DNA from 2 places in the Burkholderia cenocepacia genome. Region 1 is predicted to be linked to the other one. Evidence: predicted binding sites of a transcription regulator. Region 1 holds the regulator's gene; the other holds the start of a gene.

What was found. Region 1 encodes FliA, which starts transcription of late flagellar genes. Its sites were predicted from a motif close to CTAAAGTTTNNNNNNNNNNNGCCGNTA; they were not measured.
Region 2: the regulator FliA is predicted to act here: its motif matches at 8,376-8,402, upstream of bcsB (cellulose biosynthesis cyclic di-GMP-binding regulatory protein BcsB).

The regions. Positions count from the first base shown of each region.
Region 1 is NZ_CP060039.1:733,505-743,430, forward strand. It holds gene SY91_RS03410 (DUF3443 family protein) at 1-1,208, shown strand, start outside; gene SY91_RS03415 (VOC family protein) at 1,372-1,869, shown strand; gene flhB (flagellar biosynthesis protein FlhB) at 2,265-3,464, shown strand; gene flhA (flagellar biosynthesis protein FlhA) at 3,461-5,563, shown strand; gene flhF (flagellar biosynthesis protein FlhF) at 5,560-7,308, shown strand; gene SY91_RS03435 (flagellar biosynthesis protein FlhG) at 7,301-8,119, shown strand; gene SY91_RS03440 (RNA polymerase sigma factor FliA) at 8,145-8,876, shown strand; S-adenosyl-L-homocysteine riboswitch at 8,991-9,108, shown strand; gene ahcY (adenosylhomocysteinase) at 9,141-9,926, shown strand, end outside.
Region 2 is NZ_CP060039.1:2,021,677-2,031,602, reverse strand. It holds gene bcsE (cellulose biosynthesis protein BcsE) at 1-771, opposite strand, end outside; gene SY91_RS09625 (cellulose synthase subunit BcsC-related outer membrane protein) at 781-4,689, opposite strand; gene bcsZ (cellulose synthase complex periplasmic endoglucanase BcsZ) at 4,674-5,903, opposite strand; gene bcsB (cellulose biosynthesis cyclic di-GMP-binding regulatory protein BcsB) at 5,907-8,252, opposite strand; gene SY91_RS09610 (sensor domain-containing diguanylate cyclase) at 8,552-9,745, shown strand; gene SY91_RS09605 (hypothetical protein) at 9,800-9,926, opposite strand, start outside.

The sequences.
Region 1 (9,926 bases):
TGCTGGGCCTCCTGGCCGCGACGGCCGTGCTCGTGACGGCATGCGGCGGCGGCGATGGCGGCGGCGGTTCGGGCAACGGCGGCAATGCCGGCAATACGGGCGGCAACGGCTCGGGCGGGTCCGACGGCAACAGCGGCAACACGGCCGTCGTCACGGTCGGCGCCGGCGCCGCGAACGTGATCAACATCCCGACCATCAGCCTGAAGATCTGCGTGCCGGGCACGTCGAACTGCCAGATCGTCAACAACGTGCTCGTCGATACCGCGTCCTACGGGCTGCGGCTCGTAGGCAGCGCGGTGGCGGGCGTGCACGACAGCCTGCCGCAGGTGACGAGCGGCGGCGCGCCGGTCGCCGAATGCGGCAAGTTCGTGTCGAGCTACACGTGGGGCTCGGTGCGCACCGTCGACCTGTCGATCGGCACCGAGCAGGCGAGCTCGCTGCCCGTGCAGATCATCGGCGACCTCGGCACGGCCAACGTACCGAGTTCATGCACGAACGGCGGCGCGTCGGCCAACTCGACCGGCGCGCTCGGCGCGAACGGGATCCTCGGCATCGGGCCGGCGCCGTACGACTGCGGCACGACCTGCGCCACGTCGACGTCGACGAGCAACAACTACTACGCGTGCCCGAACGGCGACAACGCGCGCTGCACGGTCGCGCTCGTGCCGCTGGCGCAGCAGGTGGCGAACCCGGTGCATCGGTTCGCGAACAACGACGGGGTGAGCGTGCAGATGCCGGCCATCTCCGACAACGGGCAGGCAAGCGCGACCGGCACGCTGACGTTCGGCCTGCCGAACCTGAGCGGCAAGACGGTGATGACGTCGACCACGACCGGCGACGTCAGCGCGACGTTCCAGGGGCGCAGCGTGACCGCGTTCTTCGATACCGGCTCCAACGCGTATTTCTTCAACGATTCGGCGCAGACGGTCTGTTCGAGGAATACGGAGTTCTACTGCCCATCGGCGACGACCACCTATTCGGCCACGCTGAGCGGCCAGAACGGCGCGTCGGGTACCGTGTCGATGCCGGTCGCCAACGCCGATGCGCTGTTCTCGAACTCGTCCACGTTCGCGTTCAACGACATCGCGGGCCCGTTCGGCTCGTCCAGCTGGCTCGACATCGGCATGCCGCACTTCTACGGCAAGACGATCTACTTCGGGATGGACAAGACCGCGAGCGGCGGCCCGCAGCCGTTCGTCGCGTTCTGACGCGGCACGCGGCCGGGAACGAGGGGCGAGCGATCGCCCCCTTTTTTTCGCTCTCGGCGGGCGCGAGGCTACGGACCGGCGCGCTGTCACGCGCCGGCATAGCGTCTACGATGTAAGACCGGCACCGGCACCGGTGCCGGCACGACATCGAGGAGACAGCGCCATGAACCCGCGTATCCAGCGCATCACGCCGTTCCTGTGGTTCGACCGCGACGCCGAGGCGGCGGCCGGTTTCTACGTATCGGTGTTCGACAACGCGCGCATCGTGCACGTCGCGCGCTACGGCAAGGCCGGCGCGCACGCGTCCGGCAACGCCGAGGGCGCGGTGATGACGGTGGCGTTCGAGCTCGACGGGCAGGCGTTCGTCGCGCTGAACGGCGGTCCCGTGTTCCAGATGACGCCGGCCGTGTCGTTCGTCGTCAACTGCCGCGACCAGGCCGAGATCGACCATTACTGGGCGCGCCTGTCCGAAGGCGGCGACGAGCGCGCGCAGCAATGCGGCTGGCTGCGCGACCGCTTCGGCGTGTCGTGGCAGGTCGTGCCCGTGCAGATGGCCGAGCTGATGACCGGCGACCCGGCCCGCGCCGAGCGCGTGATGGCGCAGGTGATGACGATGAAGAAGCTCGATCTCGGCGCGCTGCAGCGGGCGGCGGCCGGCTAGGGCCAGCGCAAGCCCGTTGTCGGCGTGAACAGGCCCGAGGCCGCTTCGGTCGGTCGGGCCGCCCAAGGCCGTCAGCCGGCCGTTTCGTCCCGACGCACGACATCGTTGCGTCGGGGCCGATTTCCCGCCTTTCCCGGCCGTTGGTGCACCGTTCCCCCGCATCGCGCCGACGCCGTTCCGCTGGCGGCCGCCGCTTCGCCGACGCGCCGGCCGGCCCGTTTTCCCGCCGCGCCGCGCGGCGTTCCGCCCCCGCTCCGGCCGCGTTCGCGGCGGCTCGCCCGATTCTCCGAAATACCCCCTTTCCCGGCTTTGCTCGACCGATCGGCATTTGACGCCTCCATGAATAATCGGTGTCACTGGAAAGCGGCATTCCGCCGTACCCGACTGGAGGCCCCGTGGCAGACGAGAGCGATCTCGACAAGACCGAAGCCGCCACTCCCAGGCGCCGCGAGAAGGCGCGCGAGGAGGGGCAGGTCGCGCGTTCGCGCGAACTGGCTTCGTTCGCACTGCTCGCGGCGGGGTTCTACGGCGCATGGCTGCTCGCGGGCCCGTCGGGTGGGCATCTGCAGGCGATGCTGCGCGGCGCGTTCACGTTCGATCGCGCGACCGCGTTCGACACCCGCCGGATGCTGTCGGCGGCCGGCAGCGCGAGCCTCGAAGGCTTCGCCGCGTTGCTGCCGCTTCTTGCGCTGACCGGCGTCGCCGCGCTGCTCGCGCCGATGGCGCTCGGCGGCTGGCTGATTTCGCAAAAGACGTTCGAGCTGAAGTTCGACCGCCTGAACCCGATCTCGGGCCTCGGCCGGATCTTCTCGATCCAGGGGCCGATCCAGCTCGGGATGTCGATCGCGAAGACGCTGGTCGTCGGCGGGATCGGCGGCATCGCGATCTGGCGCAGCAAGGACGAACTGCTCGGCCTCGCGACCCAGCCGCTCGGCGTCGCGCTGCCCGATGCGCTGCATCTGGTCGCCGTGTGCTGCGGCACGACGGTCGCCGGGATGCTGGTCGTCGCCGGGCTCGACGTGCCTTACCAACTCTGGCAGTACAACAAGAAGCTGCGCATGACGAAGGAAGAAGTGAAGCGCGAGCATCGCGAGAACGAAGGCGATCCGCACGTGAAGGGGCGGATTCGCCAGCAGCAGCGCGCGATCGCCCGCCGCCGGATGATGGCGGCCGTGCCGAAGGCCGACGTGGTCGTCACGAACCCGACGCACTTCGCGGTCGCGCTGCAATACACGGATGGCGAGATGCGTGCGCCGAAGGTCGTCGCGAAGGGCGTGAACCTCGTCGCCGCGCGCATCCGCGAGCTCGCGGCCGAGCACAACGTGCCGCTGCTCGAAGCGCCGCCGCTCGCGCGTGCGCTATATCACAACGTCGAACTCGAGCGCGAGATCCCCGGTTCGCTGTACTCGGCGGTCGCGGAAGTGCTCGCGTGGGTCTACCAGCTCAAGCGCTTCCGTTCGGAAGGCGGCGCGTTCCCGGCGATGCCGGTCGATCTCGACGTGCCGGCCGAACTCGACAAGGGCACGTCGGTCGCCGCCGACGACGAGCGTGAAGAAGCCGAAGACACCCTCGGCAAGCAAGGGAACGCAGCATGAGCACCCCGACCACCGGCCTGTTCGCGAAGCGCCCGAACGTGCTGGCAGGCACGAACCTGCGCGCGCTCGCGGGCCCGATCCTCATCTGCATGATCCTGGGGATGATGATCCTGCCGCTGCCGCCGATGCTGCTGGATCTGCTGTTCACGTTCAACATCGCGCTGTCCGTGATGGTGCTGCTCGTCAGCATGTACACGATGAAGCCGCTCGATTTCGCGGCGTTCCCGAGCGTGCTGCTGTTCTCGACGCTCCTGCGCCTGTCGCTGAACGTCGCGTCGACCCGCGTCGTGCTGCTCGAAGGCCACACCGGGCCCGACGCGGCCGGGCAGGTGATCGAGGCGTTCGGCCACTTCCTCGTGGGCGGCAACTTCGCGGTCGGCATCGTCGTGTTCGTGATCCTGATGATCATCAACTTCATGGTGATCACGAAGGGGGCGGGGCGGATCGCCGAAGTGTCCGCGCGCTTCACGCTCGACGCGATGCCCGGCAAGCAGATGGCGATCGACGCCGATCTGAACGCCGGCCTCATCAACGAGGAACAGGCCCGCAAGCGCCGCCTCGCCGTGTCGCAGGAAGCCGAGTTCTACGGGTCGATGGACGGCGCGTCGAAGTTCGTGCGCGGCGACGCGATCGCCGGCCTGATCATCATGGCGATCAACGTGATCGGCGGGCTGATCGTCGGGATGGTGCAGCACGACATGAGCTTCGCCGCGGCCGGCACCAACTACACGCTGCTGACGATCGGCGACGGCCTCGTCGCGCAGATCCCGTCGCTCGTGATCTCGACCGCGGCCGGCGTGATCGTGTCGCGCGTCGCGACCGACGAGGACATCGGTACGCAGATCACCGGCCAGCTGTTCACGAACCCGCGCGTGCTGAACATCACCGGCGCGATCATCGTGCTGATGGGGCTGATCCCGGGGATGCCGCACTTCGCGTTCCTCGCGCTCGGCGGCGGCGCGATCTGGCTGGCGCGCACCCAGACCAAGCGTGCGGCGGCGCGCAAGGCGGCCGGCGACGTGACCGACATCGCACCGCCCGCGGTGCTGCCGGCCGACAGCCACGAAGCGACCTGGGACGACGTGCAGCTGATCGACCCGCTCGGCCTCGAAGTCGGCTACCGGCTGATCCCGCTGGTCGACAAGAACAGCGACGGCGAGCTGCTCAAGCGCATCAAGAGCATCCGCAAGAAATTCGCGCAGGAAATCGGCTTCCTGCCGCCGGTGATCCATATCCGCGACAACCTCGAACTGCGGCCGAACGCGTACCGGATCGCGCTGAAGGGCGTCGAGATCGGCGCGGGCGAAGTGTTCCCGGGCCAGTGGCTCGCGATCAACCCGGGCCAGGTGACGGCCGCGCTGCCGGGCGCCGTCACGCAGGACCCCGCGTTCGGGCTGCCGGCCGTGTGGATCGACGTCGCGCTGCGCGAGCAGGCGCAGGTGTACGGCTACACGGTGGTCGACGCGAGCACGGTGGTCGCGACGCACCTGAACCATCTCGTCGTCCAGCACGCGGCCGAGCTGCTCGGCCGCCAGGAAGTGCAGGCGCTCGTCGAGCGCACCGGCAAGGACGCGCCGTCGCTCGTCGAGGACCTCGTGCCGAAGACGATCTCGCTCACCACGCTGCAGAAAGTGCTGCAGAACCTGCTCGAGGAAGGCGTGCCGATCCGCGACATGCGCACGATCCTCGAGGCCGTGTCCGAGCATGCGGGCCGCGGCGACGCGTTCGAGATCACGGCCGCGGTGCGGCTCTCGCTCGGCCGCGCGATCACGCAGCAGTGGTATCCGGGCAACGGCGAAATGCAGGTGATGGGCCTCGACGCGAACCTGGAGCGCGTGCTGTCGCAGGCACTCGCCACCGGCGCGAACCCGGGCCTCGAGCCCGGCCTCGCGCACAACCTTCTGACCGGCACGCAGCAAGCGATGCTGCGTCAACAGAATCTCGGGCTGCCGCCGGTGCTGCTGGTGCAGCACGCGCTGCGCGCGATGCTCGCGCGCTTCCTGCGCCGCAGCCTGCCGCAATTGAAAGTGCTGTCGTATGCCGAAGTGCCGGACACACGCACGATCAAAGTCGTTAACGTCATCGGGGGTTCCGCTTGAACATTCGCAAATTCACCGGCGCAACGAGCCGCGACGCACTTCGTCTCGTGCGCGAGGCGCTCGGCGCCGACGCGGTCGTGCTGTCGAACCGCACGCTCGATGACGGCAGTGTCGAAATCGTTGCACTCGCCGATTCGGATCTCGCCGCGGTGGCGCCGCCGGCCGCGCGTCCGCGCCTCGCCCCGTCGCGCGTGCCGGAATCCGTGCCGGCCGCCGCCGTGCCGGGCATCGTGTCGCGCCCCGGCATCGCACCGCGCCCGGCCGTCAATCCGTATGCGGCGGGCGAAGGCGGGCTGCCGGACGTGTTCTCGTCCGTGTTCGGCGCGAGCGCCGACGCGCAAGAGGCGGATGCGCATCGTTCGTCGATCGAGGCCGATGCGCCCGCGGCGGCAGCGCCGTCGATCGCAGCACCGGCCGCCGGATCGCCGGCCGCCACTTCCGAACCCGCACCGTGGCTGGTCGAGCACGCGAAGCGCCTCACGCAGCAGCGCGACGCGCTGATCGCCCGAGCGCAGGCGCCTGCCGAGCCGCAGGCGAGTGCGCCGCAGCCCGCAGCCAGCGCGACGCCGCCCGACTGGGCACGCGACATCGTGCGCGACGCAGAACGCCGGATGCCGCCCGCCGGCGCGCCGGCCGCCGCGCGGCGCGCCCCCGACACGGGCGCCGCGTACGCCGCCAAGACGGCCGAACGCACGCGCCTGTCGTCCGACGCGGCCGCCGCGGTGGCCGACGCGGTGAAGTCGCGCATCGAGCGGATCGTCAACGACACCGTGATGCAGGAGCTGGGCGAGCTGCGCGGGATGATGCAAGAGCAGTTCGACAGCCTGATGTGGCACGACCGCCAGCGTCGCAGCGCCGTTCACGGCGCGCTGACGAAGCATCTGTTCGCGGCCGGCTTCTCCGCGCAACTGGTGCGGATGCTGGTCGACAACCTGCCGTCCGGCGACGACGCGCAGACCTTCGAGCAGGCCGCCGAATGGGCGCAGTCGGTGCTCGCGTCGAACCTGCCGGTGCTCGACAGCGAGGACGCGCTGATGGAGCGCGGCGGCGTGTTCGCGCTGATGGGGCCGACGGGCGTCGGCAAGACGACCACCACCGCGAAGCTGGCCGCGCGCTGCGTGATGCGCTTCGGCGCGAGCAAGGTCGCGCTGCTGACCACCGACAGCTACCGGATCGGCGGCCACGAGCAACTGCGCATCTTCGGCAAGATCCTCGGCGTGCCGGTGCATGCGGTGAAGGATGCGGGCGATCTCGCGCTCGCGCTGTCCGAGCTGCGCAACAAGCACATCGTGCTGATCGACACGATCGGCATGAGCCAGCGCGACCGCGCGGTGTCCGACCAGATCGCGATGCTGCACGGCGCGAACGCGCCGGTGCAGCGCCTGCTGCTGCTCAACGCGACGAGCCACGGCGACACGCTGAACGAAGTCGTGCAGGCATACCGCAGCGCGGGCGAGCATCCTGACCTGGCCGGCTGCATCCTCACGAAGCTCGACGAGGCGACCCACCTCGGCGGCGTGCTCGACACGGTGATCCGCTACAAGCTGCCGGTCCACTACGTGTCGACCGGCCAGAAGGTGCCGGAGAACCTGTACGTCGCGTCGACCAAATTCCTGCTGAAGAGCGCGTTCTGTGTGCCGCGCGACGGCTCGCCCTTCGTGCCGCAAGACGAGGACATGCCGACGCTGCTTTCCGCACTGACCGCACGTTCCACCGCCGAGCTGCACGAGGTGCGATTTGGATAAACGGATCATCGATCAGGCCGAAGGGCTGCGGCGCCTGCTCGCCGGGCGCGCGTCGCGCATCGTCGCGGTGACGGGTGGGCCGGCGGGCGTCGGCTGCACGTCCACCGTGGTGAATCTCGCGGCGGCGCTCGCGTCGCTCGGCAAGGACGTGCTCGTCGTCGACGAGCGCGCCGACGTGCATTCGGCCAGCGCGACGCTCGCCGGCGCGTGGCTGCGCGACGGCGAACGCACGCGGGTGGCGGCCGGCTTCGGCCTGTGCGGCGCCGCGCGGCTCGCGCGCGCCGGCTACAGCGACGCGCAACTGAGCGACTTCATCGACGGCCCGGCCGACATCGTCCTCGTCGACGCGCAGCTCGGCGCCGACGGGTCGTTCTCGGCGCTCGCGCGCGAAGCGCACGACGTGCTGGTCGTCACGCGGGTCGCCGCGCAGGCGATCACCGAGGCGTACGCGTGCATGAAGCGGCTGCATTTCGCGCACGCGTTCGCGCAGTTCCGCGTGCTGACCAATCAGGTCGGCAGCCACGCGGACGCGAAGACGGCCTTCGACAACCTCGCGGGCGTCGCGAGCCGCTACCTGACCGTATCGATCGCCGATGCGGGCTGCGTGAGCGCCGATCCGCTCGTCGAGCACGCCCGCGAACTGATGCATGCGGTGGTCGACGCGTTCCCGTCGTCGCCCGCCGCGCGCGATTACCGGCAGATTGCCGCCGACCTGTTGTACTGGCCGATGCGCCCGCGTTCGGGTGCGGGCCGCGCAGTCCACGCCGGCGGCAAGCCGTCGTATGAGGCGGGCGCGGCACACGCCGCGTGAGCGCCACCCGAAGGAGAGAGCCACGATGTACAACGCTCAAGGAAAGATGTCCCAGGCCGACGTGCTCGCGCAATACGCGCCGCTCGTGCGCCGCCTCGGGCTGCAGCTCGTCGCGAAGATGCCGGCGAGCGTCGATCTCGACGACCTGATCCAGGCCGGCATGATCGGCCTGATGGACGCGGCCGGCCGCTACAAGGAAGACCAGGGCGCGCAGTTCGAGACCTACGCGACGCAGCGCATCCGCGGCGCGATGCTCGACGAGCTGCGCAGCAACGACTGGCTGCCGCGCAGCCTGCGCAAGACGTCGCGCGAGGTCGAGCACGCGGTGCACCAGGTCGAGCAGCACCTCGGCCGCTCGGCGAGCGAGACCGAGATCGCGCAGCACCTGAACATGCCGCTCGACGAATACCAGGGGATGCTGCAGGACCTGCACGGCAGCCAGCTCATCTATTACGAGGATTTCGACCGCGCGGCCGATGACGAGCCGTTCCTCGACCGCTATCGCGTCGATCACGCCGATCCGTTGTCGGCGCTGCTCGACGACCACCTGCGCGAGGCGCTCGTCGAGGCGATCGAGCGGCTGCCGGAGCGCGAGAAGCTGCTGATGTCGCTGTACTACGAACGGGGTCTGAATCTGCGCGAGATCGGCGCGGTGCTCGAAGTGAGCGAATCGCGCGTGTGCCAGCTGCACAGTCAGGCCGTCGCACGCCTGCGCGCGCGGCTGCGCGAGCAGGCGTGGGTCGGCGCGGAGTCCTGACCCGAAGAAGTCCCGACCCTTTGCCGACGGCCGCGCGCGCCGGCGCCGCGCGCGTCGCGCGCCTACGCGTCGTCCTTGCGCATTTCGCGCGCCGATTTGCTACAATCCCCTCCGTTTTCCGAGGAGCGTTGCGACGGACCATCCGTGTCCGCCAGGCTCGGAGAGCTTCACCAAGCAGCCGTGCGGCGATTTTTTCGCGCCGGCCCCGCTTCCTGAACGGCGCTCACGTCACCAATCTAGAAACTTTTTAGAAAGGAGGGCGTGATGAACGCCATTATCGATTCCAAGGCTTCCCACGATTACGTCGTCGCCGACATGGCGCTGGCCGGCTGGGGCCGCAAGGAACTCAACATCGCCGAGACCGAAATGCCGGGCCTCGTGCAGATCCGCGACGAATACAAGGCACAGCAGCCGCTGAAGGGCGCGCGCATCGCCGGTTCGCTGCACATGACGATCCAGACGGGCGTGCTGATCGAGACGCTGAAGGCGCTCGGCGCGGACGTTCGCTGGGCATCGTGCAACATCTTCTCGACCCAGGATCACGCGGCCGCCGCGATCGTCGAAGCCGGCACGCCGGTGTTCGCGTTCAAGGGCGAATCGCTCGACGAGTACTGGGAGTTCTCGCACCGCATCTTCGAATGGCCGAACGGCGAATTCGCGAACATGATCCTGGACGACGGCGGCGACGCAACGCTGCTGCTGATCCTCGGCTCGAAGGCCGAGAAGGACCGTTCGGTGATCGCGAAGCCGACCAACGAGGAAGAAGTCGCGCTGTACAAGTCGATCGCGGCGCACCTCGACGTCGACGCGAACTGGTACTCGAAGCGCCTCGCGCACATCAAGGGCGTGACCGAAGAGACCACGACCGGCGTGCACCGCCTGTACCAGATGGAAAAGGACGGCCGCCTGCCGTTCCCGGCGTTCAACGTGAACGATTCGGTCACGAAGTCGAAGTTCGACAACCTGTACGGCTGCCGTGAATCGCTCGTCGACGGCATCAAGCGCGCGACCGACGTGATGATCGCGGGCAAGGTCGCGGTCGTCGCGGGC
Region 2 (9,926 bases), 1.3 Mb from region 1:
TTCGCCATGCGTGCGCTGCAACTGCGCGACGCCCGAACAGATTCCGTGGAAGCCGCTGCGCGGCGTGCGATCGGCATCGCGCACGAGCGGCGCATCGTCGGCGCGCGCGTCGCCGCCCGCGCGGGTCGCCTCAGGGTCGAGCAGCAGCACGAGCGCGATCCGGCGCGTGCGGCACCAGTCGGCCAGCGCGTGCGCTTCGTCCGCGAGCGCGGCCGGATCGTCCCAGCTGAACCAGCGCTGGGCGCCTTCGACGAAATACAGCGAACGCGCGTGAAATCCATAGCGCTTCATCGCGCGCAGGCCGCCGGTCAGCCGCGCGAACGGGCCCGGCGCCGCGCGGCGCGGTGCATTGCCGGCTGCGCCGGCGTCGGCACCGTCGTCAAACGGCTCGACCGCTGCCGGCATCGCCAGCACGTTCAGGTTGCGCGGCCAGCCGGCCGGCTGCGCGCCGCCCGCGAAGCCGAGCGATGCCATCTGCGCGGCGACGCGCGCCGGATCGCGCGCCAGCACGATCGTGACGTCGCGCGTGCGCGCCTGCCGCGCGCTTTCCCAGACGAGCGCATCGCAGGCCGGCGTACCGCCGGCCGCGTAGATCGCGTAAAGGCCGCCAGCTTCCAGTTGCGTCCAGGCATCGGGCAGGCCGTCGATCGCGAGCCGGCTCGATGCGCCGGCACGGCCGCCCGCCGGCCCCATGCGCAGCAGCGCGCGCAGGCGATCGGCCAGGCCAATGGCGCCGGGCGCGGAGCGGGTGGCATCGAATTCCGTAGTCACGGCGTTCCCCTAGTAATCCGAATAAAGCCGCACGGGTGTCGGCGTGACGAGCCAGCTGCGCGACGCGCGCGCGTCGAACGCATAACGCAGGTACACGAGCGCCGAGCTCGGCGCATAGTCGTGCGACCGGTCGATGTGCAATTGCGCGCCGACGCTCAGGTGCGGGTTCACACGATATTCCGCGATGCCGTTCACGCCGTACGAGAACGACACGCCGCGCGTCGAGCTGCCCGCGTACACGAAGCCGGCTGCCACCTGTTCGGCGCGCTGGCCGGAAAGCGTCGGGTAATACAGCGAATCCTTCTCGTAGCTGTTCGAGATCCCGCCCGTGACGGTCAGGTCCCACGACAGCGCATCGTGCCGCCCCGCCCATTCGATCGGCACGCCGAGCGACAGATAGCGCTGCGGGCTGTAGTAACCGCCCTGCCCGTACGTGTAGTAGCGCAGGTTCTGCGCGTAGTGCCACGCATTGCCGACCAGCCCCGTGCTGACCTTCATCGTTGCGCGTTCGTACACGGGCACCGTGAAGCCGGTGCGCAGCGTGACTTCCGCGTTGCGTTCGACGTTACGGCCCGACAGCACGCCCGCGCCGAGCTCCGCGAACAGGTTCGTGCGGCCGACGTCGACCGACGCGCGCAGATTCACGCCGTCGCGGCGCACGCCGCCCCACACCGCGCCCGTCCACGGGTCGCGCATCCCCGCGTACGACAGCACGCTGCTCGTTTCCGGCCGCCGCGACGCATTCACGGAGAAGCTCGCGGGGCCCGCGTCGAAGCGGTAGCGCACGCCGCCCACCAGGTAATGCACCGGGAAGCCGAGCGGCGACGTGCCGAGATCGAAGCGCCATGTATCGGACAGATAGCCGGCGCCGAGCGCGACGCCCGTCGTCGACTGGTGCAGCGAGCCCGGCGGATTCGCGATCAGCGCGGCCGCCTGCGGATTCTGCTGGAACGGCGGCGGCAGCCCGTTCGACGCCCTGAGCCCCGCGTACGTGCCGAACGTCTTGAGCGAATACGCGTCCGGCACGCTCGTATCGAGCGTGCCCGGATCGAGATGCACGGTGTCGACCTGCGCGAACACGTGCCCGTCGTAGCGGATCGGCATCTGCAGGTAGATCGGCACCTGCTGCGCGCGATACGACGAGATGCCTTCGTCGCCCGACTTGTACGCGGGTATCCAGCCGGTCTCGATCTCGGGATTGCGCCGCTGCTGCAGATCCGCGAACGCGGCCTGCGCGGGCGTCAGCCCGTCGCGGCCCGGGCTCACGCCCGTCGCGCGTTCCTGCGACTGCGACAACCGGTACAGCGACGCCGCGTCGTCATAGCGGCCCTGCGCCTCGGCCACGCGCCCGGCCGCGACCGTCACGTCGGCGCGGGCCGGATACGCGGCCTGCAGCCGCTCGGTCACCTGCGCGGCTTCGTCCGGCCGGCGCAGCGCGTTCAGCCGACGCACGGCCGACAGTTGCGTGTCGACGTCGTCGTCCGGTGTGCGCGCCAGCACGGCCTGCACGCGCTCGCGCGCGGCGGCACGGTTGCCGCTGTCCTCGTCGATCCGGGCCAGCGCGAGCTGCGTATCGGCGTCGTCCGGCGTGCGCGCGACGACCGGTGCGAGCGCATCGCGTGCTGCATCGTAATGGCCCTGCGCGCGTTCGAGATCGGCGAGTTCGAGCGCATAACGCTTGTCCGCGCGGCCGGCCGGGCTCGCGCGGTCGAGCAGCGTGCGCGCCTGCGCATAGTCCTGTCGCGCGATCGCGTCGTCGGTCTGCCGCAGCACGAGCCGCAGCGACTGATCCTCCAGTCGCGCCGTCTGCGCGGGCGTCAGCGCCGGGTCGCGGCGCAGCGTGTCGAGCCACGCAGCGAGCGCATCGTCGCGCCCCGCGCGGCCGAGCAGGTCGCCGTAGCGCAGCCGCACGTCCGCGTCGGCTTCGCGCGGATGCGCGGCGATCCAGTCGCGCAGCGGTGCGAGGCCGCGCTCCGGTTCGCCCGCGTCGATCCACTGCGCGCCGATCGCGGCGAGCATGTCGGGATCGTCCGGCGCGCTCGCCTGCGCGTGCGCGAGCGTGGCGGCGAAGGCCGCGCGGTCGCCGCGGGCATGTGCGCCGCGCGCGTCGGCCAGCGCGCTTTCCGCATCGAGCTTGCGCGCCAGCGCGCGCATCCCGTCCGAACGGTGCGCGTCGTCGACCGGTGCCAGCGCGGCTTGAGCGCCCGCGACATCGTCGAGCGAGTTGCGGTACAGCGCGTTCGCGTAACGCATCTCGGGCGTATCGCTCAGCGCCAGCCCGTCGTCCATCACCGTGCGGCCGAGCTGCGGCAACCCCATGTCGCGATACAGGCGTGCAAGCGCGAAACGCGTCCACGGCGCATCGGGCGCCGCGCGCACGGCCGCCTCGTAGCGTTGCGCGGCCGGCCCGCGCGCGCCCTTGTCGGCCAGCGCGCGCGCCTCGTTCGCGAGCACGTCGCCACGCAGGCCGTCGAGCGTGCGGCGATCGTCGGCGCCCGTCACGCGCCCTTGCAGCGCATCGAGCAGCGGCCCGATCCGGTCCGCGCGGCCGGTGTTTTCATACAGCGTGGCCGTGTCGCGCACGGCCGACAGGCTCGGCGAACGCGCGGCCAGCAAGCCGCGCAGCAACGGCTCCGCCTGTGCCCAGTCGCGCTGCGCGAGCAGCGCATCGGCGAGCTGCAGCTTCGCGTCCGGGTTGTCCGGCTGCATCGCGAGCGCCGCACGCGCGGCGCGCTCCGCATCGCGCGGGCGGCCCGCACTGGCCGCTTCGCGGCCTTGGGCGAGCAGCCCCCAGAACTGCGCGGTACGCGCGAGGCCTTGCCATTTGCCGCGCTGGTCGGTCGCACGCGCCGCGGCCCGCGTGAACAGCGCGCGCGCTTCGTCGTGCCGCCCTTCGCGCAGACGCAGCAGGCCGAGCCCGCCCAGCGCATCGGCGTCGTCCGGGCGCGCCCGCGCGGCGCGCGCGAGCAGCGGATCGGCGGCGGCCAGGTCGCCGCGCGCCAGCGCCTGCAACCCGCGCTGCTGCGCGATGTAGTCGGGGTCGCGTTCGAGCCGGCGTTGCGCGTCGCGCTGCTGGTCGAGGCCGGCGGCGCGATCGCGGAATTCGGTGTCGTCCGGCGCGAGCGCGAGATACGCGTGCAGCGCATCGAGATACGCGGGATCGCTGCCGGCCGACTGCAGCACGCGCCGCCACAGCGCCATCGCTTCCGTATGGTCCGCGTCGGCGCGCTTCGCGAGCGACCATGCGATCCGGTTCGCTTCCGCGCGCGTGTCGTCGCGCTGGTTCAACAGCCGCGCGAGCGCCATCGACGCGCTCGTGTCCCGCGGATCGGCGGCAACCGCGCGGCGCAGCGCGGCGATCGCCGGCTGGCGCCCGCCCGGCGCATTCGACACGATCTGGTAGTACTCGGCGCCGAGCGCGCCCGACGGCGCGCCGTTCGGAAACAGCGCGACGATCCGTCGGGCCGCCTCGTCGGCGCGTCCGCTGCGCGCGAGCAGCCGGATCTGCGCCATCTCGCCGCGCCCGCTCGTCGCGACGCGGTATTCGTCGGCCACCCGTTGCGTGACGGCGGCATTCGGCGACTGCGCCTGCAGCCGCGCCAGCGACGCCTGCGCGCCTTTCGCGTCGCCGAGCCGCAGCAGCACACGCACCTGTTCGGACAGCAGCTCGGGATCGCCCGGCGCGATCAGCAAGCCCTTGCGCAGCGCATCGCGCGCGAGGTCGTCGCGATGCTTGATGCCCCACATCCGCGCGGTGTCGAGCTCGCGCCGCGCATCGGCGGCAGCCGAAGTCGCCGGGTTCGCCGGGTTCGCGATCGCCGCGCCGGAGGCCGCGCCCGGCGCCGCCGCGCACACCGACGACGCGAGCCACGCGAATCCCGCGACGTGCGGCGCGGCACACTTCAGCGGGCGGCGCACGAACGGCCTCCCCAGCGGGTGTCGAGCGTGCCGTCCGCCCCGAACCGGTAGCGGCCGTCGCGCCAGCCGAGGCCGAACAGCGTCAGCACGCTCGTGTAATAGCCGGGCGCCGACTGGCGCGCGAGCGTATCGACGCGGGCCGCCTGGGCATCCGCGAGCGCGTGCTGGCCACGCGCGTCGAGAAACGGCACGGCGGCCGCGGAGAAGCCGCCGTTGCCGTCGTTCGGCCCCGCGACGCCCGTCGTCGTATCGACCTTCTCCGGCGGCGCACCGTGCGCGGCGACATGGTCGGCGAACGGCGCGAACTTCGCGAGCAGCGGCGCGGCGAGCGGATCGGCGTGGTCGAGCATGCCGGCCCACAGATACACGCGGATCGCGTTGTACGCGCTTTCCGCATGGGTCTGCGGATCGGGCCCGAAACCGTTGCCCGCGCGATACAGCGCCCAGTCGGGCGAAAAGCCCTTCGGCGCGGTGTCGAGCAGCACGCGAGCGGTGCTGGACGCCAGCGCGGCCCAGCGACGGTCGTCGGGCAGTCGTGCGCCGAGCGCGCGAATCACCTGCGGCGGCGAATAGCTCGGATTCACGCGCCATTGGCCGTTGGCCAGCTTGAACCCGGTGGGGCCCGGCAGCAGCGTGAGGCCGAGGCCCGGCACGGTCGCCGTCTCGGCGTCGAGCACGCGCTTCGCGAGCAGCGCGCCGCGCGCCGTATAGCTGCGCTCGTGCCACAGCCGCCCGGCCTCGACGAGCGCATACGCGATCCACAGGTCGGCGTCCGACGCCGGGTTCGCGTCGAGCACGCGCCACGCGCCGTCGGGCGCGCGGCCCCACAGCCACGCCGGCAGGTGCGCGCTCAGGTCGCCCTGCGCGAGGTTGTTCTCGGTCCATGCGAGGATCGTGTCGAACATGCGCCGGTCGTTCGCGACCAGCGCGAAGAAAAGTCCATACGCCTGCCCCTCCGATACCGTGCGCGAATCGGCCGAGCCGACGTCGATCACGCGGCCGTCGGCCGAGATGAAATCACGCTTGAACGCGTCCCAGCGCGGCCACGCCGCGCTGCATCCCGTGCTCGCCGCATCGGCTGCACCGGCCGCCGCCGCGTGCGTGCGCGTGGCCATGCCGGCCGCCGCGCACGTCACCGCGACCGCCAGCGCGAGCGTCGCGCCAACACGTCGCGCCGGCTGCGTTGCCCGTCGCTTCGTCATTGCCCGCGCCATCCGTTACATCCCCCGGCGACGCGCGGCGATTCGCTGCAGCACGCTGAACACGCCGAGCGCGAGCAGCAGCCCTGCGACGACGCCGACCGCGCCGAGCAGCACCGGATGCCGCGCCGCCTCCGTCCACACGCGCGCATACCACGGCACGAAGCCGACCACGTAAGGCTCGCCGACCCGCAGGCTGTCGACCTGCCCCGGCCGGACCAGCGCGAGGTCGCCCTGCAACTGCGACACGAGCCCGCCGCTCTCGAACACGTCGAGTAGATCGCCGAGGCGCGGCTGGTCGGTCGCCGTCAGCGCGACGACGCTGCGGCCGCGGCTACCGGGCAGCTCGAACCCGGCGAGCGCCGCGAGCGGGCCCGTCTGTTCGATATGCGCGCCGCCGTCGGCGAGGCCCACGCCGTTGCGCCAGCGCTCCTTCACCGTGAATGCGACGCGCGTCGCGCCACCGGCGCCCGCGCCGCCCTGCTCGCCGATCGCGAGCGGCAGCGCCGCGCGCCATTGCGCGAGCAGCGGCGACGCCGGCGAGCCGTCGATCACGAGCAGATCCTTGTGCCCCGACAGCGCGGCGACGTCGCCGGGTCGCGCCACCTGCACGCGCAGCGCCGGGAAACCGGTCCATTCGCCCATGTGGCCGAGCATCGTCAGGTAGGCCTCGAGTTCCTGCGGCGACGGCCGGTCGGGCAGCACGACGGCCGTCTGCGACAGGTCGGCGAAGCGCGTGAACGGGAAGCCGCTGTTCGCGAAGAACGCGAGGTTCGGCAATTGCGCGTAATGGACGAAGTGCGAGAAGTCGATCGTCGAATCGGGATCGATCGCCGCCCGTTGCGGCTCGGTGGCCGTGCTCGAACACAGGCCCGTCTTCTGCGAATCGAGCGTGAAGCGGAACTGCAGCTGGTTGCCGCTGCCGACGCGGAACGCGGGAATGTCGACGTCGCTCGTCACGCGCCCTTCCGGCACCGCCAGCAGCGGCAGCTGCATGCGGCCGTGCGCATCTTCGGCATGGGCCGGCCCGAGCCGGTACGACTTCACGAGCTGATCGTTGATCTCGACCGCGAGCGTCGAATTGTCCTGCACGGTCGGCGCCGTGTAGCGGTAGCGCAGCGTGATCGGCACGCCCGCGCCGTTCCATGAATGCAGATCGGCCGGCACGCGCAGGTTCAGCCGGATCGCGTCGGGCGTCGTGCCGCGCACCTCCAGCTGACGCGGATCGTTCACGAGTTCGCGGAACGCGATCGGCCGGTTCACCGGCAGCCAGCGCGGCGCGTCGTACGGCTTGCGCGGCGCGCCCAGATCGACGTGCGCGACCGTCGCCGCCTGCCCTGACAGCGCCGCGCGGCCGAGCACGAGCGTCGCGACCGCGTCGTCGACCTCGGCCGCCGTGCGGCCCGTGACGACCAGCAGCTTGCGGCCCGGGGCGGACGGGTTGTCCGCGACCGCGAGCAGCGGGCCGTTGATTGGCGGCAGCGCGAGACCGGCCGGCAGCGTCGCGGCCGTGCCGACCACGACGGCCTGGTCGTCGGCCGGCAGCGCGGTTGATACCGGGAAGCGCGCATGCCGGTAGTCGGCCAGCGCGCCGAACCACGACGCGAGCACGCCCGCGCTGCGCAGGGTGGCCGAATCGGGCGTCGCGGGCAGCACGAACGGCAGCCGCAGGCGGCCGTTGTCGCGCCGGTCGAAGAACGGCGCGGGCAGCAGCGCGAGATCGTTCGGCAGGCGCACCGGCGATTCGTCGAGGATCAGTTCGCTCGTCGGGCTCACGTCGGCCCACAACGCCGAATTCGTCGGGTCCTCGCAATGGTCGAGCGTGTAGTGCGCGATCAGGCGCAGGCCGATCTGGTTGAAATCCGAAAAGTAGCGCGGATCGATCGGAATCTCTTGCGTCACCGTGCGGCCCGCACGCGCGGCATCGAACGGGACGGTCGCGATCACCTCGCCGTTCACCGACACCTTCAGGTGCGACAGCGGAAAGACCAGCGACGGCGAATACGCGTAGGTCAGGCGCAAGCGCGCGCCCGTGATCACGCGGTCGAGCCGCACGCCGGCGTTGATCGTGCGTGCGTCGTCGGCGCCGCGCAGGCGCAGCGGATCGAACGCGCCGAGCGACGCGAACGGCATGCGCACGGTCGTCGCCGGCAGACCGGCGGCCGGCGCGCTGGCCGCCGCCGGCGTGGCCGGAGCGGTCGCGAGCACCGCCGCTGGCGCGGCATCCGGCACCGCTGCGTGATCGGCAGCGGCCGTCGAAGCGGCGGCCGGCACCGCCGGCAGCGGCGCGGCCGACAGCGCGGCCGTGTGGAAAGCGCCGGTCATCGCGGCAGCCAGGACGAACAGCGACACGGCCGGCTTCATGCGCCGCTCCGCTTCGTCACGATCGTCCGGTCATCCTGCGCGTCGAAACCGACGCGCGCAAAGCAGCTATGCCCGTGAGTGCACATCCCCTCTGCTTCCCCTCATTTATGGCCTGATTGCATTTATCGGAACGACGCGGCGGACCATTCAATGATCAGTTCGTCGCGCTGGAGGACGCCTGGCACCGGCGGCCGCCCATTTGTCACACTATCTCAAAAATAGAACAAAACTCACCGTGATTCGCGACTGAGAAGCGAAAAAATCTCAATTCGGTCGGAAATGCCGCGCAGGAAGAGTGAATGGCAAGAATTGCGCCGTTGCCGCCGGATGGCTGGAACGGCATACTGCCGGCGCGGTACGGCTGGCCGGGCACCGGCACCGTTGCGTTGCGAACCACCCGGCACGCGCTGCCGCGAGCGGCGCGTATGCTACCGCAAGCGCGCGCCGAGCGATGCACTTTTTCACGGAAAACTGACTTGAATCAAATCGCCGACGCCGCCACGCCATCCCCCGACACGTTGTTGCGCATCATCGCCGCGCAAGCCGAAATCGCGAAACTCGGCCTCGATCTCGGCAGCGTGATGGCCTACGTGACCGAACAGATGCCGCAGCTCACCGGCGCGAGCGCCGCCGCGGTCGAATTCGCCGAAGGCGACGACATGGTGTACCGCGCCGCGTCGGGCACGGCCGCCGGGATGCTCGGCCTGCGGTTGCGGCGCTCGGGCAGCCTGTCGGGCCTGTGCGTGCAGCAGGGCGAGTTGCTGCACTGTATCGATTCGGAAACCGACCCGCGCGTCGATCGCGATGCATGCCGCCGGGTCGGCCTGCGCTCGATGCTCGTGATGCCGCTCACGCACGCCGACACGACGGTCGGCGTGCTGAAGGTGATGTCGCCGAACGTCGACGGTTTCTCACCGGCCGACGCCGGCACGCTGCGGCTGATGGCGGACCTGATCGCCGCCGCGATGTTCCACGCGGCGCGCAACGAAGCGAACGAGCTGTACCTGCGCGCGACGCACGACGCGCTCACGGGCCTGCCGAACCGCGCGCTGTTCTACGACCGCCTGCGCCAGTCGATGCACACGGCGCTGCGCGCGAGCGGCCGGCTCGGCATTCTCAACATCGACATGGACGGCCTGAAGCCGATCAACGACGGGTTCGGCCACCGCGCGGGCGACGCCGCGCTGCGCGAGGTCGCCACGCGGATGCAGGCCGCGGTGCGGCGTTCGGACACGGTCGCGCGCATCGGCGGCGACGAATTCGCGGTGATCCTGCCGAACCTCGGCACCCGCGACGATGCCCGGGTGCAAAGCATGCGGCTCGCGCGGCAGGTCGGCGAGCCGTTCGAATTCGACGGGCATGCGCTGCGGCTCGGCGTCAGCGTCGGCATCGCGATGCTGCCGGACGACGGCACCGACATGAACGCGCTGATCGAGCATGCGGACCAGGCGATGTACGAAGCCAAGCGATCGCGGCGCACCGCGCACGCATGACGGCTGACGCGCGCCGGCCGGGCTGTTCCCGCCGATAGCCGGCTTGCGCCGGCGCTACCCGATGTGCGACACCGCGACCGCGATCCCGACGACGAGCCACTGCACGATCGCCACGAGCACGGCGGCCCGGCACAGCCCGACCGCGCCGCGCACGCGCGCGTCGAGCGTGCGCCCGACCTTC